DNA from 4 places in the Streptomyces sp. NPDC057900 genome. Region 2 is predicted to be linked to each of the others. Evidence: riboswitches for the same ligand, from Rfam matches in the RefSeq annotation. Region 2 holds a riboswitch; each other region holds the start of a gene.

Region 1 (4,982 bases), on a different contig from region 2:
CAACGAGTGCTCCGGCGACAGCGCGTGCGCCTGCAGAGTGCGGAAGGCCGAGCTGTACGCCTCAAGGTCTTCTTTCCGCTCCAGATAGAGGCTACTCGTCAAGTGGTCAAGAACGACCACATCCAGATCAGAAGTGCTCGGAAAAGAGAAGATTACGAAAGGTCCGGTGAGGCCGACGTAGCCGCCGACCGAGAAGGGCAGCAACTGGAGGTCCACATGCGGAAGCCGGGCCAGCCGGATGAGATGGCGGAGCTGCTCCCTCATGACCCGCCGGCCACCCACCGCGCGCCTCAGCACCGCCTCGTCGAGCACCGCGCTCAGCCTCAGCGGCGGATCGCTCCTGAGCACCCCCTGCCGGGCGAGCCGCACCTCGACCAGCGAGTCCAACTGGCCGGACGGCAGGCCGTCGAGCGAGGCCCGGGTCACCGCGCGTGCGTAGTCGGCGGTCTGCAACAGGCCCGGCACCACCGAGGTTTCCAGGGTCCGGGCGGTGCGCGCCTGCGACTCCAGACTGATGAAGTCGCGGTACTGGGGCGGAATGAGCCCGCGATAGGCGTGCCACCAGCCCGCCCCGCCACCACCCGCGGAGCCCGCGAGGGTCTCCAGGACCTCCCGCAACTGCCGGTCGTCCACGGCGTACGCGTCCAGCAGCCGGGTGACGTCCGCCGGCCGCACCCCGCTGACGCCCGTCTCGATCCGGCTCACCTTCGACTGGTGCCAGCCGAGCAGTTGCGCCGCCTCCCGGCTGGTGAGGCCCGAGGTGTGGCGCAGACTCCGTAACTCCTCCCCGAGCTTGCGGCGTCGCACCGCAGGGCCGTGCTGCATGTGGTGGCTCCCCTCCCAGTCCCGCCGGCCACTCCGTGCCGAGCGGACAGTGTGCCGCTCCCGCACGGTATCCAGCGAAGAGTTCACCGCTTTGAGCGACAGATATATGCATATCTTGGTGGATCGCCGTCACAGAGGGCAGCATCAGTGGCAATCTGGCGCGAAGCACAGCACGGACCGATCGTGGGTCGGTTCCGGGCGGGAAAGGGGCGGCCGGCCATGGCGGACCAACAAGAGGCGAGTGTCACGCTGCCGAGCGAGCCGGTTTCGGTCTCCGCGGCCCGCAGGTACGTGGCCCGGGTATTGGCCGAATGGGGGCTGTCGGACGGGAGCGACGGCGCCGACACCGTCCGGCTCATCGTCTCCGAGCTGGCCACCAACGCCGTCCAGCACACGTTCGGCCAGTCGCCCACCTTCACCGTGGACCTCCGCCTGGAGCGCGAGGAACAGTTGCACCTCGGGGTGACGGACAGTCACCCGCGCTGGCCCCAGCGGCTGCCCGCCGCCGTTCAGCAGGACAACGGGCGCGGCATGGTGATCATCCGCTCGCTGGCCAAGGAGTACGGCGGCCGGCTGACCGTCACACCCACCGCGGAGGGCGGCAAGACCGTCTGGATCATGCTCCCGTGGAGCGTCCCCGTCCAGAGCTGACCGCGCCCGCGCGCCGGGGTCACTGTGGTGCGGTGGAGCGGCTGAACCCACTGCGCAGCAGGGCCCGCAGGGTCGCCGCCGCGGCGCTCGACCGGTCGCCGCGGTGCACCACGGAGATGGTCCGCCGGAACGCGGCCGGCTCCAGCCTCCGCACCGACAGCGGCGTCGGCGACATCGCCGCGACCATCTCGGGCACCACCGCGATCCCGATGCCCGCGCTGACCAGCGCGCACACCAGCGCATAGCCGGGCGACTCGCAGACCACCGCGGGCAGGGCGCCCGCCTCGGCCAGCGCGTTCTCCACCCCGCGCCGTGGCGGATGCGTGGGCGCGCTGCTGATCAGCGGCCGGCCCGCGAGGTCCGTCACCGGCAGCCGCCCGCTCCCGTCGGCCAGCACCTGGCCCACAGCGGTGATCAGGACCAGCTCCTCGACCAGCAGGGGCTCGGCGCTGACGCCCGAGGGCAGCGGCACCGTGGCGGCCGGTTCGTACGCGTGCGTCAGCGCGAGATCGACCTCGCCGGAGGCCACGGCCGCCACCCCGCCGGGCGGCTCGTAATCCGTGACGAGCAGCTCCACATCCGGATGTGCCCGGCGGAAGGCGCTCAGCACCGGGGGCAGCAGATGGATACCGGCCGTAGTGAAGGTGCCGACCCGCAGCCGCCCGCCGGAGAGCCCGGCCAGCCGGGCCAGCTCGTGGCGCGCCTGGTCCATCTCGTCCAGGACCCGCCGGGCCCGGCCCGCGAGCAGCTCGCCCGCGGCGGTGAGCCGGGCGCCCCGGTGGTGCCGGACCAGCAGCGCGGCACCGGCCTCCCGCTCCAGCTTGGCGAGCTGCTGGGAGAGCGCGGGCGCGGTATAGCCCAGCCGGGCGGCGGCCCGGGTGATCGAACCGGCCTCCGCGACCGCCACCAGCGCCGCCAGCCGTGTCGGGTCGTACATTAAGCGTTCCTTTTGGCAGACCCACAGGATTGCAAGTACATGCTAAAGGCCGTTCGGGTCCAGGGTGGAGCCATGGACGCCCAACTGACCGCCTTCCTCGGAGTCGCCGCCGTCATGGTCGCGCTGCCCGGAGCGGACTTCACCGTCGTCGTACGCAACGCCCTCGCCTCGCGCTCCGCAGGGGTGGCGACCGCGCTCGGCGTGGCCGGGGGCCTGCTCGTGCACACCGCGCTCGCCGTCGCCGGGCTGGCCGCCGTGCTGGTGGCGGTGCCGGTGCTGTTCCGCACGGTTCAGCTCCTGGGCGGGGCGTACGTGCTCTACCTGGGCATCAGCGCGCTGCGTGCGGCCCGGCGCGGCCCCGGGCAGGCGGCGGCCGCCGAAACCGCCACCGGGCGGGACGGTGACGCGCACGCCACGAACGGGACGCGGCGCGCACTGCGCCAGGGCTTCCTGACCAACGCCCTGAACCCCAAGGCGCCGGTGCTCTTCCTCAGCCTGCTTCCGCAGTTCGTCCCGGCCGGGGCCGCCCCGCTGCCCCGTACGCTGCTGCTCGCCGCGATCGTCGTACTGCTCGCACTGATCTGGTTCCCGGCCGTGGCGCTCCTGGTGGACCGGCTGGGCCGGTGGCTGCGCCGGCCGCGCACCGCCCGCGCGATCGAGGGCGGCAGCGGCGCGGCACTCACCGTGCTGGGGGCGGTACTGGTGACCGGCACCCTGGTGCGCTGACGCGGGGCGCGGGTCATGCGGCGGGGCGGTGGCGTCAGCTGACCCGGCCGTAGTAGACGCTCTTCGTCCAGATCTTCTCCAGCCGCACCACGGCACCGGTCTTCGGTGAGTGCCAGATCTTGCCGCTGCCCGCGTAGATACCCACGTGGAAGACGCTGCGGCCGGAGTGGAAGAAGACCAGATCCCCGCGCTGCCGCTTCGAGGCGGAGATGTGCCGGGTCTTGTTGTACTGCTGCTGGGCGGTGCGCGGGAGCTTCTTGCCCGCTTTCATGAACGAATAGAGCGTCAGACCCGAGCAGTCGAAACGGCTGGGGCCGGTGGCGCCCCACCGGTACGGCGATCCCTTCTTCGACGCGGCGATGTTGAGCGCCTTCATCGAATGAGTCGCGGCCTGGGCGTCGGTCACGGCGCCGGGGACGAACAGCGTGCCGCCGACGGCTGCGAGAGTCAGAACCGAGGCCGTGGTGGCTCGGGTGAGGAGAGACGGGACATGAACCTGCGCAGTCATGCGCAACCCTTCGTCAGCCGCCTGTGAAGGATGACCTGTCGGGTTCGGGCTGGCGAAGTCGCCCGGCCGCACGTGGCGGCTTCACCCCGAGGGACGACCGGATCTCCGGTCGGCCCGTTGTGCTCGGGTCCTCCACTCCTGCCGATCCACTCCTGTCGACCAGGCATCCGGACAGCGGCAGGACTCGGCGTCCGCCCGGACCGCCCCGCCGCGGTGGCGGGGGCTTGTCGTCCCAGGGATCTTGACTCACCGAACGCCGGATTTCCGAGGTGAAACAGTGATATGTGAGGCTCATCACGACTGACCCGTTCGGGTGGACAGGGGCCCTTACGGGGGGTTGCCGTACTTCTCCTTCCAGTGCCGTACCAGGGGCGGAACGGGAGATTTCACCCACGACCCACTTCGAAAGCGCAAGTTGGCCTGTCCCTCCTGCGAGGTAACACCTACGCCGAACGAGCGAGATAATTCGGTCCAGCTGTCGGGCGTGTCGGCGCAAGGGAGTTGATCAACTCGGCGGGTCGGGCGGCAGGGTGAGCCGCCCGGCGCGGCGCTCCCCGTCCAGCACCCGTAACGCCCGCGTCAACGTGGCGGAGTGGATCCGGCTTTCACCCCGCTCGTGCATCAACGTGAGCGCGTCCCGCAGGGCCGCGGCGTGCGAGGCGAGCGCCTGTGCGGCGCGCAGCGCCCGGTAGGTGTCGTCGGCGCGGGCCGGGTTGATCCGGCCCAGCTGGTCGACGACTTCCAGGTATCGGTCGACGAACTCGCCCTCCGCGCGGGTCAGGGCGGGCAGCGGCGGGAACTCGGGTGGCCGCATCGCGGGTTCACCTCGCGGCGGGCGGCAACAGGGGCCCGCGGTTCTGCAGGACGTGGTCGATCAGCCCGTAGGCCTTGGCGCCCTCGGCGTCGAGGATGAGGTCGCGCTCGGTGTCGTCGGAGATCCGCTCGGCGGGGCGGCCGGTGTGACGGGCCAGCATGCCCGTCAGCGTCTCGCGCATCCTGGCCAGTTCCCGGGCCTCGATCTCCAGGTCGGACGGCTGTCCCCGCACCGGCTCCGGGAGTTCGGGCTGCTGCAGCACGACCCGCGCGCCGGGCAGCGCGTGCCGCTTGCCGGGAGCTCCCGCGGCCAGCAGGACGGCCGCGCCGGCACTGGCCTGGCCGAGACAGAACGTCTCCACCTCGCAGGTGAGGTAGGCCATCGTGTCGTACACCGCCGTCATGGCTCCGAACGTGCCGCCGGGGGAGTTGATGTAGAGCTGGATGGGCCGGTCGGGTGCGTCGTGCTCCAGGTACATGAACTGCGCGACCAGGTCGTTGGCCGCGACGTCGTCGACCGGG
Region 2 (4,982 bases):
CACCGCCCCGGCCAGCAGGTCGTCGCCGTCGAGGTCTTCCTCGAAGCCCCGCTCGACGCCGAACCCGAGGGGCTGGACGGGGTGGCCACGATCATGTCGCGCGCCCTGTCGGAGGGCACCGACAAGCACAGCGCGGAGGAGTTCGCCGCCGAGCTGGAGCGGTGCGGCGCCACCCTGGACGCCCACGCCGACCACCCCGGCGTCCGGGTCTCCCTTGAGGTCCCCGCCTCCCGGCTGGCCAAGGCGCTCGGCCTGGTCGCGGAGGCCCTGCGGGCACCGGCCTTCGCCGACAGCGAGATCGAGCGGCTGGTGAACAACCGGCTCGACGAGATCCCGCACGAGCAGGCGAACCCGGCCCGGCGCGCGGCCAAGCAGCTCTCCAAGGAGCTCTTCCCGGCCACGGCCCGGATGTCGCGCCCGCGCCAGGGCACCGAGAAGACCGTCGAGCGGATCGACTCCGCGGCCGTGCGCGCCTTCTACGACGCCCACGTCCGCCCGTCCACCGCGACCGCCGTGGTCGTCGGCGACCTCACCGGCATTGACCTGGACGCCCTGCTCTCCGACTCTCTGGGCGACTGGTCGGGCAACACCGCCGCGCCCCGTCCGGTCCCGCCGATCACCGCCGACGACACCGGCCGGGTGGTCATCGTGGACCGTCCCGGAGCGGTGCAGACCCAGCTGCTGATCGGCCGGATCGGCGCCGACCGGCACGACAGCGTCTGGCCGGCCCAGGTGCTCGGCACGTACTGCCTGGGCGGCACGCTGACCTCCCGGCTCGACCGGGTGCTGCGTGAGGAGAAGGGTTACACCTACGGCGTGCGCGCCTTCGCCCAGGTGCTGCGCTCCTCGGCCCGGGACTCCGCCTCCGGGGCGACCGGCGCCGCGATGCTCGCCATCAGCGGCTCGGTGGACACGGAGTCCACCGGACCGGCGCTGGAAGACCTGTGGAAGGTGCTGCGGACGCTGGCCGCTGAGGGCCTGACGGACGCCGAGCGCGAGACGGCCGTGCAGAACCTCGTGGGCGTGGCACCGCTGAAGTTCGAGACGGCCGCCTCCGTCGCGGGCACCCTCGCGGACCAGGTCGAACAGCACCTCGCGGACGACTACCAGGCACAGCTGTACGCGCGCCTGGCGGAGACCGGCACGGTGGAGGCTACGGCGGCCGTGGTCAACGCCTTCCCGGAGGACCGGCTGGTCACGGTCCTCGTCGGGGACGCCGCACAGATCAAGGAGCCCGTCACGGCTCTCGGCATCGGAGAGGTCTCGGTCGTCACCGGCTGACCTGTTACTGCCCCCGACAGCGGGGCGGGGACGAGGCCCTGGCGGGTCGTCTGCCGCCAGGGCCTCGCCTTTTGTCCGTTTTGGTGGAGAGGTTGCCTGTCTGCCCTGTGGGATGCGCTACAAAACGGCCTGTCCGTTTGGTGCGGGGAAGTGCCCCCGCTTAGCGTCGGCGCGGCTGTCCGTCACTCGTATGCCGCATCCGCGACGTACCGGGCAGCCATCGCCGAGTCCCCGTCAGGCGCGAGCCCGGGGAGCCGGGGACCCACGCAGTCCCTGGGGTGAATCGGATGCCCATGCCTCGTGCGAGGCCGGCGCATCCGTAGGAGACCTTCCTGCTCCGAACCCGTCAGCTAACCCGGTAGGCGAGAAGGAAGGAAAGGACCAGCCACTTCATGGCGTTCACCCGTGCCACCGGGAAGCACCGTGCCCCGTGCCGTATGACGCGCCGCGGCGCGAAGGCCGTCGGCATCGCGACCCTGGCGACCACCGGGGTCATCGGCTCGCTGGCCTCCCCGGCGCTCGCCGCGGACACCGAGGCCACCGCCACCGACACCGGCCTCTCCCAGATCATCGCCATCGAGGGCGACCTGGCCGACCGGATCGACGCCCAGGCGGACGCGCAGCGGCAGCAGGCCGACGCCGCCGCCAAGGCGAAGGCCAAGGCCGCCGTCGACGCGAAGAAGAAGGCAGAGGCGAAGGCCGAGAAGGCCAAGGCCGCCGCCAAGGCCAAGAAGGCCCGCGAGAGCGAGGCGCGTGCCGCCCGCTCCGCCGAGCGCGCCCGGCTGGGCACCTTCCAGCTGCCCGTCGCGGGTTCCTACGTGAGCACCGGCTACAAGTCCAGCGGCTCCCTGTGGTCCTCCGGCAGCCACTCCGGCATCGACTTCCACGCCGCGTCCGGCAGCTCCGTCGTCGCCGTCGGCGCCGGTACGGTCGTCGAGGCCGGCTGGGGCGGCGCGTACGGCAACAACATCGTGCTCCGGATGACGGACGGCACGTACACCCAGTACGGCCACCTCTCCTCGATCGCCGTGTCCGTCGGCCAGAGCGTCGGCCAGGGGCAGCGGATCGGCCTCTCCGGTGCCACCGGCAACGCCACCGGACCGCACCTCCACTTCGAGGCCCGCACCACCCCGTCGTACGGCTCCGACATGGACCCGGTCGCGTATCTGCGCGCCCACGGCGTCACCGTCTGACCGACGCGAAGCACCTCACTGAAGGCCCCGGCGACGCGCCGGGGCCTTCAGCCGTACCCGCGTCCGTACCCGCTCCGCGACCAAAAGATATTCATGAATTTCCACCCGGCATCGGAAATGCGTCCGCATTGCAATAGAGTCACGGGACAGGCGTCGATCGGCCGCGTTTCGCGGGGATTAAGGCGGAGGTTCGGACATGCGCATTCCGGCGCATTCGGTATGCACGGCAATCCGTGACGACATCGTCTCCGGTGTCTTCGAGCGCGGCAGCCGACTCACCGAGGAAGTGCTCGCACGCCGTTACGGGGTTTCCCGCGTCCCGGTGCGTGAAGCGCTGCGCACCCTGGAGTCCGAGGGCTTCGTGGTCACCCGCAGGCACGCCGGGGCCTGCGTCGCCGAGCCCGACGAGCAGGAGGCGGCGGACCTGCTTGAGGTCCGGATGCTGCTGGAGCCGCTCGGCGCGGCCCGTGCCGCCCAGCGCCGCACCGACGCCCACCTCAAGGTGTTGCGCGGCCTGGTCAGGCTGGGCCAGGAGCGGGCCCGCCGGGGCGAGGGCGAGGACCTGCGCTCACTGGGCGGCTGGTTCCACGAGACCCTCGCCCAGGCCTCCGGAAGCCCCGGCCTGATCGCACTGCTCACCCAGCTCCGGCACAAGATCGCCTGGATGTACGCGGTCGACCCGCCGGCCCGCCCCGCCGATTCCTGGGCCGAGTACGGCGCCATCGTGGACGCCGTGGCGCGCGGCGACGCGGAACGGGCGAGGGCGCTCGCCGCCCAGCACGCCGAGCGGGCCACCGCCGCGCACCGGCTGCGCCGGCCGGGCCGCCCCGCCGCCCCGGCCGTTCCCCGGGCCGGCCGGGTGAGGACTTCGCAACATGCCGTAAACACCCAGGGCGGCCGTCATTAACAATTACGCCGTATACAAGAAGCAGCTATTCGCCGAGGCATTCCCGGTGCTGTCCATTTTGTTGTTCCGCGCGCCGTCCTGAATTATTCCGGGCGGCCGGACCGTACGGGTCGCTATGGCGGGTCGCTGTGCACGGTATTCTCGCGCAACGCGAAAGCCGCGGCTCCCGGTCGGGGGTGCCGCGGCTCTTGCGCAGGAATTCCGGGCGGTCGTGACCGCTGGATCAGACGGTCTCCGGGAGCTCGTCGAGCCCCTCGGCGACCAGCTTGGACAGACGGTCCAGAGCGGCATCGGCGTTGTCGGCCTCGGACGCGAGAATGATCTCCTCGCCGCCCTGGGCGCCGAGCCCGAGCACCGCGAGCATGGACGCGGCGTTCACCGGGTTGCCGTCGGCCTTGGCGATGGTCACGGGGACGCCGGAGGCCGTGGCGGCACGGACGAAGATGGATGCGGGGCGGGCGTGCAGGCCCTCGGCCCAACCGACGTTGACGCGGCGCTCAGCCATGGTTCTGCCCTTCACGAATCAATGGTTGTCTAGACCAGTCTCTCATGCAGTGCGCGATGCTCCGGCCGACCCGCGGCCCGTCCGCGGACCGCTTCCGCCGTCGGCCGGCCACCCCCAGACTGCCCCGGCCCCGACCCCCACGCGACCGCTGGCAGAGCCGTACGCTTTGCCCATGGAGCCCTCTGTGGAGCAGAGTCCGCATCACGCCTACCCCGGCCACTGGGAGGCGGACGTGGTGCTCCGCGACGGCGGCACCGCCCGGATCAGGCCGATCACCACGGACGACGCCGAACGGCTGGTCAGCTTCTACGAGCAGGTCTCCGACGAGTCGAAGTACTACCGCTTCTTCGCCCCCTACCCCCGGCTCTCCGCCAAGGACGTCCACCGCTTCACCCATCACGACTACGTCGACCGGGTGGGACTCGCCGTCACGGTGGGCGGCGAGTTCATCGCCACCGTCCGCTACGACCGGATCGACGCCACGGGCAGGCCCGCCTCCGCCCCGGCGGACGAGGCCGAGGTCGCCTTCCTCGTCCAGGACGCGCACCAGGGCCGAGGCGTCGCCTCCACGCTGCTCGAACACATCGCGGCCGTCGCCCGCGAGCGCGGCATCCGGCGCTTCGCCGCCGAGGTGCTCCCCGCCAACAACAAGATGATCAAGGTGTTCCGGGACGCCGGATACACCCAGCAGCGCAGCTTCGAGGACGGCTCCGTCCACCTCACCCTGGACCTCGAACCGACCGCCGAGTCGCTCGCCGTCCAGCGCGCCCGTGAGCAGCGGGCGGAGGCGCGGTCCGTGCAGCGGCTGCTCGCCCCCGGCTCCGTCGCCGTCATCGGTGCGGGGCGCAACCCGGGCGGGGTCGGCCGCACCGTCCTGCGCAACCTCCTGGGCGCGGGCTTCACCGGCCGCGCCTACGCGGTGAACAGCGCCCTGGCCGCGGACCAGGACACCATCGACGGGGTGCCCGCCCACCGCTCCCTCGGCGAGATCGGTGAACCGGTCGACCTCGCCGTCGTCGCCGTCCCCGCCGAGCGGGTGCCGGAGGCCGTCGCCGACTGCGGGGAACACGGCGTCCAGGGCCTCGTCGTCCTCTCC
Region 3 (4,982 bases), on a different contig from region 2:
GGATCTGCGAGAGGGGATCGCGGCAGTGCTGGCGGCACATCGGTGAACGCGGCCGGTCCGCCCACCCCACCGGCCCGCCAAGCCGTCGGCGAATGCGGCTACGGCAGGTTCTCCGCCCGCCGGACTTCCGCCGGGCGGATCTACCCGCGAGCGAAGGGGCTCTCGGAGACGGAGGGGTGATCCGCTGCCCGAGGCCGAGTCCAGCGGCTGACCCCCTCATTGCCCCGCCGGCAGCGCGACGTACCTGCCCGGCGCCGGATCAACGGGACAGCCCTTAGGCTGCCAACCGGCACCGGCACCGTCCCCGACCCAGGAGCGCGCAAGATGTTCGAACCCGCCCAGCCGCACCCGTACCCCGACGCGTTCCGGCCGGACGCGGCGCCTGCCCCGCACGCTCTGCTCGCGCCGCTGAGCGGTTTCCTGGGCACCTGGGCCGGGCGGGGGAGCGGTGAGTACCCGACGCTCGCCGAGGAGTTCCGGTACGCGCAGCAGGTGACCTTCAGTCACGACGGGCGGCCCTTCCTCCATTACGAGGCGCGCGCCTGGCTGCTCGACGCGGACGGCGCCCCGTTGCGGCCGTCCGCACGGGAGAGCGGCTGGTGGCGGATGCAGGCGGACGGACGGGTGGAGGCGCTGATCACCCAGCCCACCGGTGTCGCGGAGATCCTGACGGGCCGTGCGGCCGACGGCGTGGCCGACCTCGCCACCCATCAGGTCGCGCTCGCGCCCACCGCCAAGGAGGTCAAGGCCACCCGCCGTCGCTACACCCTGACGGATGACGGCACGCTCGAATTCGTCCACGACCTCGCGGCGGTCGGCCGGCCGCTCCAGCACCACCTTTCGGCGCGACTCCGGCGCGAGGGCGGCAGCCGGCCGCACTGATCCGCTCACCGTCACGGGGGCGCCGGCCGCCGTCCCGTCCGACGGCGCCCCGGCTCGGACCTCGCTCGGACCTCGCTCCGACCCCGCTCAGACCTCGGACAGCACGTCCCGCAGCCGGGCGGCGAACGCCCGTGGATGCGTGGTGTTGCCGTTGTGCCCGCCGGGGAACGGGACGACCTCCCGGCCGACCACTTCGGCGAGGCTCTGTGCGCACTGGCCGACGAAGACGGACGACGCCATGGCGCCGCCGCTCGCGGGCACGATGCGTACGGGAGTCGCCCGCAGTGCTTCCCGGTCGAGCTCGGATTCGATGACGGCGGTGAAGTCGCGCTCGATGAAGAAGCCGAAGTTGGCCACACGGCGCGGGGTGAGCGGCATCGGAGTGAGCCCCGGTTCGGTCTCCTGGCGCGCCGGGTCGATGCCGAGGACCCGGGCGATCTCGGGGAAGGCCGCTGCCAGGCCGCCGTCGCGGTAGACATCCTGAAGGTGCGCCAGCTCGGCGGCGTGCCGCTCGCGCCGTCCGGTGGGCAGCAGGGACGGCGCGACCGGGTCGTGCGCCACGAGCAGCCCGAGCTGCTCGGGGTGGGCGAGCGCCAGGTGCAGCCCGATGGCGGCGCCCATGCTGCACCCGAGCATCAGGGCGGGCTCATCGGTCAGTTCGGCCAGCAGCCGGTGCACGTCGTCGGCGTGCTGCGCCATGGTGACGCGTTGCCCGGGATCGTCGAGCGTGCTGCGGGAGAGGCCCCGGCGGTCGTAGGTGACCACGGTCCAGCGGTCCACGAGCCGGTCGACCAGGTCGGTGCTGCGGTCGGCGTCGCCCTCACCGCTCTGGGAGACGAGCAGCAGGGGCCCGGAGCCACGGGTCTCGTAGTGGAGCGTGGCGCCATCGGTGTCGAGGAACATCGGGTTCTCCCGGTCGCAGTGGTGGGCGGCGCCATGAGCGCCGGCCGATGAACCACACCGTAGTGCATCTATTTCGATGCATCAATGGAGATGCATCTGTGGGGTACGAGGTCGCGGGTGGTGTGGTTGCCGGGGGTGGTGAAATGTCCTTATTGGGTGGTTAATCGCAAACGCCATCAATGGTCACCCTGGGCCCCTTTATGTACGGCCCAAAGGTCGGGGTGCCGGGCAAATCGCCCTTTTCGGGCTCAGTGGTCAGCGTCACCTTCCCGGCCCCGGACGCGGTGCGTCCGGCCTCGGTTCCCTGCTGTGCCAAGAAAGTTGACTTCCCCCGGCAGGTCTGATGCTGAGCATTTCCTTTAATTGATCTTGCGAATCAATTGGGATCAAGAATTCCGGGCTTGTTTCGTCCGGCGTTTTTCGCTTACGGTCACCGTCAATCCGGATGGAACGCCGAATCCTGCCGCCGTCCGGGAACCCGACCCACTCACGTACGGCAGGAGCGGGGGACCCAGGTTTACTGCCGGTCCGGAATCCGGAGCGGCTTGGGGTTAAGTCGCCATCACGTGCGGCCGGACATCTCCAGTCCGAACCCGACAGCTCACCTCGCAGGCGGCGGAGAGGAAATACGCCATGCCCATCACGGGTAAGTACCGTCGTTTCAAGTCCACCACCCTGACCCGCGGCTTCATCGCCGTGAGTACGGGCGGAGTCGTTCTCGCGCTCCCCCTGATCGGTGCCGGATCCGCTTCTGCCGCACCGGCGCACCCCGCCGTCGCGGAAAAGTCGGCATCCTCGACCCCCTTTGCGGCCAAGGGAATTGCGGCCCACAAGGCGGAGTCCACCGTCTATTCCGTGGTCTCCGGCGATTCGCTTGCCAAGATCGCCCGTGGGCATTCCCTCAGCGGTGGCTGGGAGCGGCTCTACCAGGACAACCGGAGTGCGGTCGGCGGTAACCCCGACCTGATTCACCCGGGCCTCAAGCTGACCATCGGCGCCAAGTCCGCCGCCGTGGCCCCGAAGGCGGCTCCCACCGCCGATTCGAAGGCCGCCACCGAATCGAAGCCCGCGACCGACGCCGCGCAGTCGTCCGACCGGTCCGAGGGAACCGACCGCGCCGACCGCTCCGAGCGGACGGTCGCGCCCGTCGCGGAGAAGACCGCCGCCACCGGGACCACCGCCACCGAGACCGCGGCCACCGCTCCCGCGCAGGCCGCGACGGCGTACACCGACGACCTCGACGGCTGGATCAAGGAGTCGCTCGCCGTCATGGCCCAGAACGGCATCCCGGGCAGCTACGACGGCATCTACCGCAACGTGATCCGCGAGTCCTCCGGCAACCCGCAGATCGTGAACAACTGGGACTCGAACGCCGTCGCCGGCACACCCTCCAAGGGTCTCCTCCAGGTGATCCAGCCCACCTTCGACGCCTACCACGTGGCCGGTACGTCGATGGACATCCTCGACCCGGTCGCCAACATCACCGCCGCCTGCAACTACGCGGCGGCCACCTACGGCTCGATCGACAACGTCTTCGGCGCCTACTGACATACCCCGGCTCCGCCTTAGGGAGGAACCGGGCGCAGGGGCGGGAAGGGCCACGCGGCTCCTTCCCGCCCCTTTCGCGTGCCGTGCGGCCCCCGCGGACCCGCTCGGGGGCGCCCCGCAACCGGGTGCGCGATGGCACTATGAACCTTTCATCCCGCGCGCTACCCTCCGCCGCATGATTTCCACGGTGGTCTGGGGAACCGGCAATGTCGGCCGCGCGGCCATCCGCGCCGTCGAGGCCCATCCGGCCCTGAAACTGGCGCATGTGCTTGTTCACGATCCGGGCAAGGTGGGCCGCGACGCGGGCGACCTCGCCGGGACCGGCCGCGATCTGGGCGTCGCGGCGACCGACGACATCGACGCGGTGCTGGCCACCGCTCCCGGCGCGGTGGTGTACGCGGCGTCCGGGGACATCCGCCCCGACGAGGCGCTCGCCGACATCACCAGGGCGGTCCGGACCGGGGCGGTGGTCGTCACCCCCGCCCTGTACGCCCTCTACGACCAGCGGAGCGCCCCGCCCGAGCTGCGCGACCCGGTCCTGGCCGCTGTCGCGGACGGCGGCGGCTCCCTGTTCGTCTCCGGTGTCGACCCCGGCTGGGGCAACGACGTGCTGCCCCTGATGATCAGCGGACTCGGCAGCACGGTCGACGCGATCCGCTGCCAGGAGATCTTCGACTACTCCACCTACGACCAGCCCGACGCGGTCCGCGACCTGATCGGCATGGGTCACCCCATGGAGTACGAGCCGCTGATGCTCGCGGCCTCCGTCCCGACGATGGTGTGGGGCGGGCAGCTGCGGCTGATGGCCAGGGCCCTGGGCGTGGAGCTCGACGACATCCGCGAGACCATGGCCCGGCGGCCACTGGAGACGACGGTCACCACCCGGACCATGGGCGAGTTCGCGGCGGGCACCCAGGGCGCGGTGCGGTTCGAGGTGCAGGGCATCGTCGGGGGCGAGCCCCGCATCGTCATCGAGCACATCACCCGCATCCACCCCTCCTGCGCCCCGGACTGGCCGTCGCCGCCCGACGGCGCCGGTGCCCACCGCGTGATCATCGAGGGCCGTCCGCGCATCGAGGTCACCGTCGAGGCCACCGACGAGGACGAGAACCGCTCGGCGGGCGGCAACGCCACCGCGGTCGGCCGGCTGGTGAACGCCATCGACTGGCTGGTGGACGCGGAGCCCGGACTCTACGACGCACTCGACGTCCCCCTGCGCCCCGCAGCCGGCCGACTCGGAAGGAAGCAGCCATGATCATCGACATACCCGAGGGCCAGGAGCCGATCGGATACGTGTGGGGCGACATGGTCCCCGGAATCGGGATGGCCGCCGCGAACTTCTCCCTGTCGGTGTACGAGCACACCACGCTGGGCCTGCGGGAGTTCGAGGCCGCCCGGCTGCGGATCGCCCGGATCAACGGGTGCCTGTTCTGCCTGGACTGGCGCACCGAACGGGACGGCGAGAAGGTCGAGGACCAGTTCGCCGACGCGGTCGACCAGTGGCGCACCACCGAGGCCTTCGACGACCGGACCCGGCTGGCCGCCGAGTACGCCGAGCGGTACGCCCTGGACCACCACGGCCTGGACGAGGAGTTCTGGACCCGGATGACCGCGCACTACAGCCAGCGCGAGATCGTCGAGCTGAGCAT
Region 4 (4,982 bases), on a different contig from region 2:
AGCAAAACGCTCCGCGTCGTCGCCGTCTTCACCGTGCTGGCCCTCTGCGGCCTGGTGATCCTCGCGCTGGTACGGGACCAGACGGGCACTCAGGGGTTCCTCGTCGGGCTGGGTCTCGCGGTGCTGCCGGTCCCGCTGCTGATGACGGCGTTCCGCTGGCTCGACCGGGTGGAGCCGGGACCTTGGCGCAACATGCTGTTCGCCTTCGCCTGGGGCGCCTGCGCGGCCGCGCTCGTCGCGATCCTCGCGAACTCCTTCGCGACCCAGTGGATCGCCACCGCCACCGCCGACCCGGGCAGCGCGGACACGCTGGGCGCCACCGTCATAGCGCCCGTCGTCGAGGAGAGCGCCAAGGGCGCGGCCGTGCTGCTGCTCTTCCTGTTCCGAAGACGGGACTTCAACGGGATCGTCGACGGCCTGGTCGTCGCCGGATTCGCCGCGACGGGCTTCGCCTTCACCGAGAACATCCTCTACCTGGGCAACGCCTTCGGCGAGGACCAGCAGATGGGCTCGGGGTTCGCCTCCGTGACCGTCGCGACGTTCTTCGTCCGGGCGGTCATGTCGCCGTTCGCGCATCCGCTCTTCACCGTCATGACCGGCATCGGCTTCGGGATCGCCGCGAGCAGCGCACGCCACCGGCGATTCCGCCGTATCGCGCTGCCGCTGCTCGGACTGGTCCTCGCGATGGGCATGCACGCCCTGTGGAACGGCTCCGCGACGTTCGGCCCGTACGGCTTCTACGTGGTGTACGGCGTGTTCATGGTGCCCGCCTTCGGTCTGGTGACCTGGCTGGCGATCTGGTCCCGGCAGCGCGAGCTGCGCACCCTGGCCGTCGAGCTGCCCGCCTACGCCGCGGCCGGCTGGCTCTCCCCCACGGAGCCGCTCGCCCTCTCGTCGATGCGGGCCCGCGGCATGGCCAGGGACACGGCACGGCGGTGGCAGGCGGCGGCAGCGAGGGGCGTCCCGTACAGCCCGTACGGCCACCAGGGCTACGTACCGGCCCCGGTCGCCGCCCACGCCCACGTCAGCTCCCACATCACGGCTCGGGTCAGCGCTCAGGTCAGCGGCGTGGTCAGCGCCCAGGCGAAGGCCGAGGCCAAGGCGCGGGGGAAGGCGGCGGCGCGCGCGGTCGCCGAGTACGAGTCGTTCGCCACGTCACTGGCGTTTCTGCGTCGGCAGGCCCGCCGCGGCACGGCCGGCCCGGATCTGGCCGAGCGCGAGCTGGAGCTGCTGCACCACCTGTGGCAGCGCCGCGAGATCGCCGGACCCGCCCTGGCGTACGCGGCGCAGGCGTCGGGCCGCCTGCGCGCCCGGCACATACGCCCGGCGCACGGGCCGTACGGCACCGGACCCGGCGCCTACCCGGGGTACGCCCCGTACCAGCCGTACGGCAGCCCCGCCCCGCACCCGGGCCCGGCCCCGTACGGTCAACAGCCGTACCCCGCCTACCCGTACGGGCAACAGCAGTACGGCCCGGCGCAGTACGGGCAGCAGCCGTACGGCGGCGGGCCGCAGTCCTCTTCCTAGGCGGACCGGGCCGACCAGGTGGTCTAGGCGGACGCCTCGGTGAGGGCGGTCAGCTCCTGGTCCGTCAGCCGCAGATCGTCGACGGCCAGCAGCGCGGGAAGCTGTTCGACCGTGCGGGCGGAGGCGATCGGTGAGACCACGGTCGGCCGGGAGGCCAGCCAGGCCAGCGCCACCGTGGCGATCTCGGCGTCCCGCTCCCGCGCGATCGTGTCGAGCGCGGTGAGGACCTTCTGGCCGCGCTCCGTCTCCAGGTGCTGGGCGGCGCCACCGGCGCGGGCACTGTCCACGGTCGTACCGGGGCGGTACTTGCCGGTCAGGAATCCGGAGGCGAGGGCGAAGTACGGGACGGCGGCGAGGCCGGCCTCGGCGCTCAGGTCCTGGAGTTCGCCCTCGTAGGTGTCGCGCGAGACGAGGTTGTAGTGCGGCTGGAGCGCCACGTAACGGGCCAGGCCCTCGCGCTCGGAGAAGTCCAGCGAGGCGCGGAGCCGTGCCGGGCTGATGTTGGAGGCGGCGATCTCGCGGACCTTGCCCTCCTTCACCAACTGGTCGAGGGCGGTGATGATCTCCTCGACGGGGACGGTCTCGTCGTCGTGGTGCGTGTAGTACAGGTCGATGTAGTCCGTGCCGAGCCGGCGCAGCGACTCCTCGGCCCCGGCCTTGATGGTGGCGGCGGCGAGCCCCTTGTACTCGGGGTGGGAGCCGACCTTGGTGGCCAGGACGACGTCGGAACGGTTGCCCCGCGCCGCGAACCACTTGCCGATGAGGGTCTCCGACTCGCCGCCCACGTTGCCGGGGATCCAGGAGGTGTACGTGTCGGCCGTGTCGACGAAGTTGCCGCCGCCCGCCGTGTACGCGTCGAGAACGGCGAAGGACTGCGCCTCGTCGGCGGTCCAGCCGAAGACGTTGCCGCCGAGGGAGAGCGTGGAGACCTGGAGGCCGGAGGAACCGAGTTTGCGGAGAGAAGTCATAAAAGGAACAACCCACGGCACCGCACGCGCTATTCCATGGCAGTTACAGCTACAGCTGCACCCGGACTGCACCCGTACATCTGCGCACCTGCGCACTCGGCCGGGACCGGCAGCCCTGACGTCGGGGGGTGAGCGTCAGGACTGCCGGGGATCGGTGGACTCAGACCGTCAGGCCCCGGGCGCGCAGCCACGGCATCGGGTCGATGCCGGTGCCGTCCGGGGTGTGGACCTCAAGGTGGAGGTGGGGGCCGGTCACGTTGCCGGTCGCGCCCACACGTCCGATGGTGTCCCCGGTGGTGACCTGCTGGCCGACGCTGACGCCGATCGAGGACTGGTGGCAGAACCACAGCTCCGTACCGTCCTCAAGCTCCAGGACCGTGCGGTAGCCGTACGCGCCGGACCAGCCGGCGGACTTGATGGTGCCGCTGTGGATGGCCTTGATCGGGGTACCGGTCGGCGCCGCGAAGTCGAGGCCCGTGTGGTAGCCGGAGGACCACATCGAACCGGCTTCACCGAAGGTCGAGGTGATCGTGTACGAGGAGGTGGGGATGGCGTAGCTGGCGGCGAGCTTGGCGAGCCGTACCGCCTCCGCCTTCTTCTTCGCCTCTTCCGCGGCCTTCTTCTTCTCGGCGGCGACCTTGGCCTCAGCGGCGTCCTGCTGCTTCTTCGCCTCTGCGGCGGCCTTCTCCTCGGCGGCCTTCTCCTCGGCCGCCCTGGCCTCGGCGTCGGCGGAGTCCTGCTGCTGCTCGGCCTGCTGGAGGATGCGGGCGCGGAGCGCCTCGCCGGCGTCCGTCGTGCCCTGCTCAGCCTCTGTGGTGGTGATGCCGGCCGTCGTCAGCGGGGCGGCGGCGGCCGCGACCTCGGTCTTCTCCGCCTCGGACTCACCCGAGAACAACGCGCCGACGCCGGGCAGGGACTTGGCCTCGGGAAGTTTGTCCGAGATGGCGTCGGGAAGAGAGATAGACACGGGCGGCTTGCTCTGGGCGGAGGCCATGCCACCCGCGCCGACGGCCGCGATGACGCCGACGCCGAGAACGGTGGAGCTACGGGCGAGGCCGTTGCGCTGCTTGGCGACGCGGTGCTTGCCGCGCACGGGGCGGATGGACTCCTCCGTGGGGTTCCATTCCTCCCACGCCCGGTCGGACCCGGCCTCGTCGGCGCGGAGGCCGCTGCCGAACTCGCTGCCCCGGTCGGTCCCGTAGGCGGTTCCGTAGTCGGCCCCGTGATCGGGTCCGTAGGCCGTCCCGTGGTTGGCGCCGTAGGCGGTTCCGTGGTTGGCGCCGTAAGCGGCACCGGGCCCGGTTCCGAAGTCGTTTCCGTGTTCGGGGGCGAACCGGGAGGGGGCTTCGGGGGCAGGCTTGTTGGACGCCACTGGGGCGCGCTCCTTTCCTTCCTTCTCGCCTACCGGGTTAGCTGACGGGTTCGGAGCAGGAAGGTCTCCTACGGGCTCCTCCGCCTCTCAACGAGACAGAGATGCCCGATTCACCCCATGTAGGTGGTTCCCCGGTTCCCTTGCGGAATTCGGCGCTCGCGCACGGTGCCGCCACTGACGGCGGCTGGGACAACCGCGCTGCGTTATCGAACGTTAATAGACACACGGGCCCGATTCCAAGCCGTTCCAACTGATCGTTCCGATCCTTGGCCTGGACTTTACGGGACACAACCGGGTGGAATCGGGCGAGTTGATCACCCCTCAACCGTTAGCCGTTTTCTGACGTTGCGTCAAATGTTATGCGGAGGGGTTCCTTACGGTTACCCACGGTGGCATCGGCCGCGCCTCTCCCCCACATCCGTCCGTACTCTCCCCCCACATCCGTCCGCACTCTCCCCGCCCGGCCCCTCACCTTCACCCGGCTCCGCCGTCCAGCCCCACGATCTTCACGGTCGTACGCCGGTCCGGCTGCCCCTCGGCCGGGCGCACGACCGCGAGCAGGGCCATGTCGTCGGTCGTCACCCCACCGGTGTGCAGCCGTACGTCATCGGTCAGCGCCGACAGCAGCTCCTCGGGTCCGGGGAAGATCCGTCCGCGCAGCCGCTCCGCGGGGTCGTAGAAGACCCCGTCGGCGTCGCGGGCCTCGGAGAGGCCGTCCGTATAGAGGAGCAGCGTCGACCCGGCGGGCAGCTCCCACTCGTCGGAGCGGTCCGGCCACACGCCCAGGTCCATCCCCAGCGGCAGCGCGGGCAGCGTGGGCCGCAGCTGCTCCAGCGCCCCGTCCGAGTGCAGCAGCAGCGGTTCGGGATGGCCGCGGTTGACGACGCGCACCCGGCCGGAGCCCTGCGGGATCTCCGCCAGCGCGGCGGTGACGAACCCCTCCACCGCGTCGAGCCCGCCGCGCCTGCTCGATTCCCGCGCCAGCGCCCGCTCCAGCCGCTGGGCCACCCCCTCCAGCGACCGCTCCTGCTCGGCGGCCTCCCGGAACGCCCCGATGATCACCGCCACCGCCTCCACCGCGTCCAGCCCCTTGCCGCGCACGTCCCCCACGACCA

Evidence for each region. Region 2 has a riboswitch for cyclic di-AMP ahead of ACFVQ0_RS27830 (M23 family metallopeptidase). Riboswitches for the same ligand answer to the same signal wherever they lie in the genome.
Region 1: another riboswitch for cyclic di-AMP. It lies ahead of ACFVQ0_RS23715 (C40 family peptidase); the one in region 2 lies ahead of ACFVQ0_RS27830 (M23 family metallopeptidase).
Region 3: another riboswitch for cyclic di-AMP. It lies ahead of ACFVQ0_RS24425 (transglycosylase SLT domain-containing protein); the one in region 2 lies ahead of ACFVQ0_RS27830 (M23 family metallopeptidase).
Region 4: another riboswitch for cyclic di-AMP. It lies ahead of ACFVQ0_RS17405 (M23 family metallopeptidase); the one in region 2 lies ahead of ACFVQ0_RS27830 (M23 family metallopeptidase).

What each region holds. Positions count from the first base shown of each region.
Region 1 is NZ_JBHVOI010000006.1:206,258-211,239, forward strand. It holds gene ACFVQ0_RS23695 (helix-turn-helix domain-containing protein) at 1-825, opposite strand, end outside; gene ACFVQ0_RS23700 (ATP-binding protein) at 1,045-1,476, shown strand; gene ACFVQ0_RS23705 (LysR family transcriptional regulator) at 1,496-2,413, opposite strand; gene ACFVQ0_RS23710 (LysE family translocator) at 2,486-3,139, shown strand; gene ACFVQ0_RS23715 (C40 family peptidase) at 3,174-3,647, opposite strand; cyclic di-AMP (ydaO/yuaA leader) riboswitch at 3,651-3,823, opposite strand; gene ACFVQ0_RS23720 (hypothetical protein) at 4,153-4,461, opposite strand; gene ACFVQ0_RS23725 (ATP-dependent Clp protease proteolytic subunit) at 4,469-4,982, opposite strand, start outside.
Region 2 is NZ_JBHVOI010000009.1:111,795-116,776, forward strand. It holds gene ACFVQ0_RS27825 (M16 family metallopeptidase) at 1-1,281, shown strand, start outside; cyclic di-AMP (ydaO/yuaA leader) riboswitch at 1,493-1,660, shown strand; gene ACFVQ0_RS27830 (M23 family metallopeptidase) at 1,674-2,474, shown strand; gene ACFVQ0_RS27835 (GntR family transcriptional regulator) at 2,671-3,381, shown strand; gene ACFVQ0_RS27840 (HPr family phosphocarrier protein) at 3,605-3,886, opposite strand; gene ACFVQ0_RS27845 (GNAT family N-acetyltransferase) at 4,059-4,982, shown strand, end outside.
Region 3 is NZ_JBHVOI010000006.1:390,938-395,919, forward strand. It holds gene ACFVQ0_RS24410 (epoxide hydrolase) at 1-46, shown strand, start outside; gene ACFVQ0_RS24415 (FABP family protein) at 325-882, shown strand; gene ACFVQ0_RS24420 (alpha/beta fold hydrolase) at 970-1,785, opposite strand; cyclic di-AMP (ydaO/yuaA leader) riboswitch at 2,227-2,415, shown strand; gene ACFVQ0_RS24425 (transglycosylase SLT domain-containing protein) at 2,419-3,333, shown strand; gene ACFVQ0_RS24430 (dihydrodipicolinate reductase) at 3,509-4,588, shown strand; gene ACFVQ0_RS24435 (carboxymuconolactone decarboxylase family protein) at 4,585-4,982, shown strand, end outside.
Region 4 is NZ_JBHVOI010000003.1:711,512-716,493, reverse strand. It holds gene ACFVQ0_RS17415 (PrsW family glutamic-type intramembrane protease) at 1-1,527, shown strand, start outside; gene ACFVQ0_RS17410 (aldo/keto reductase) at 1,551-2,495, opposite strand; gene ACFVQ0_RS17405 (M23 family metallopeptidase) at 2,656-3,867, opposite strand; cyclic di-AMP (ydaO/yuaA leader) riboswitch at 3,879-4,032, opposite strand; gene ACFVQ0_RS17400 (PP2C family protein-serine/threonine phosphatase) at 4,342-4,982, opposite strand, start outside.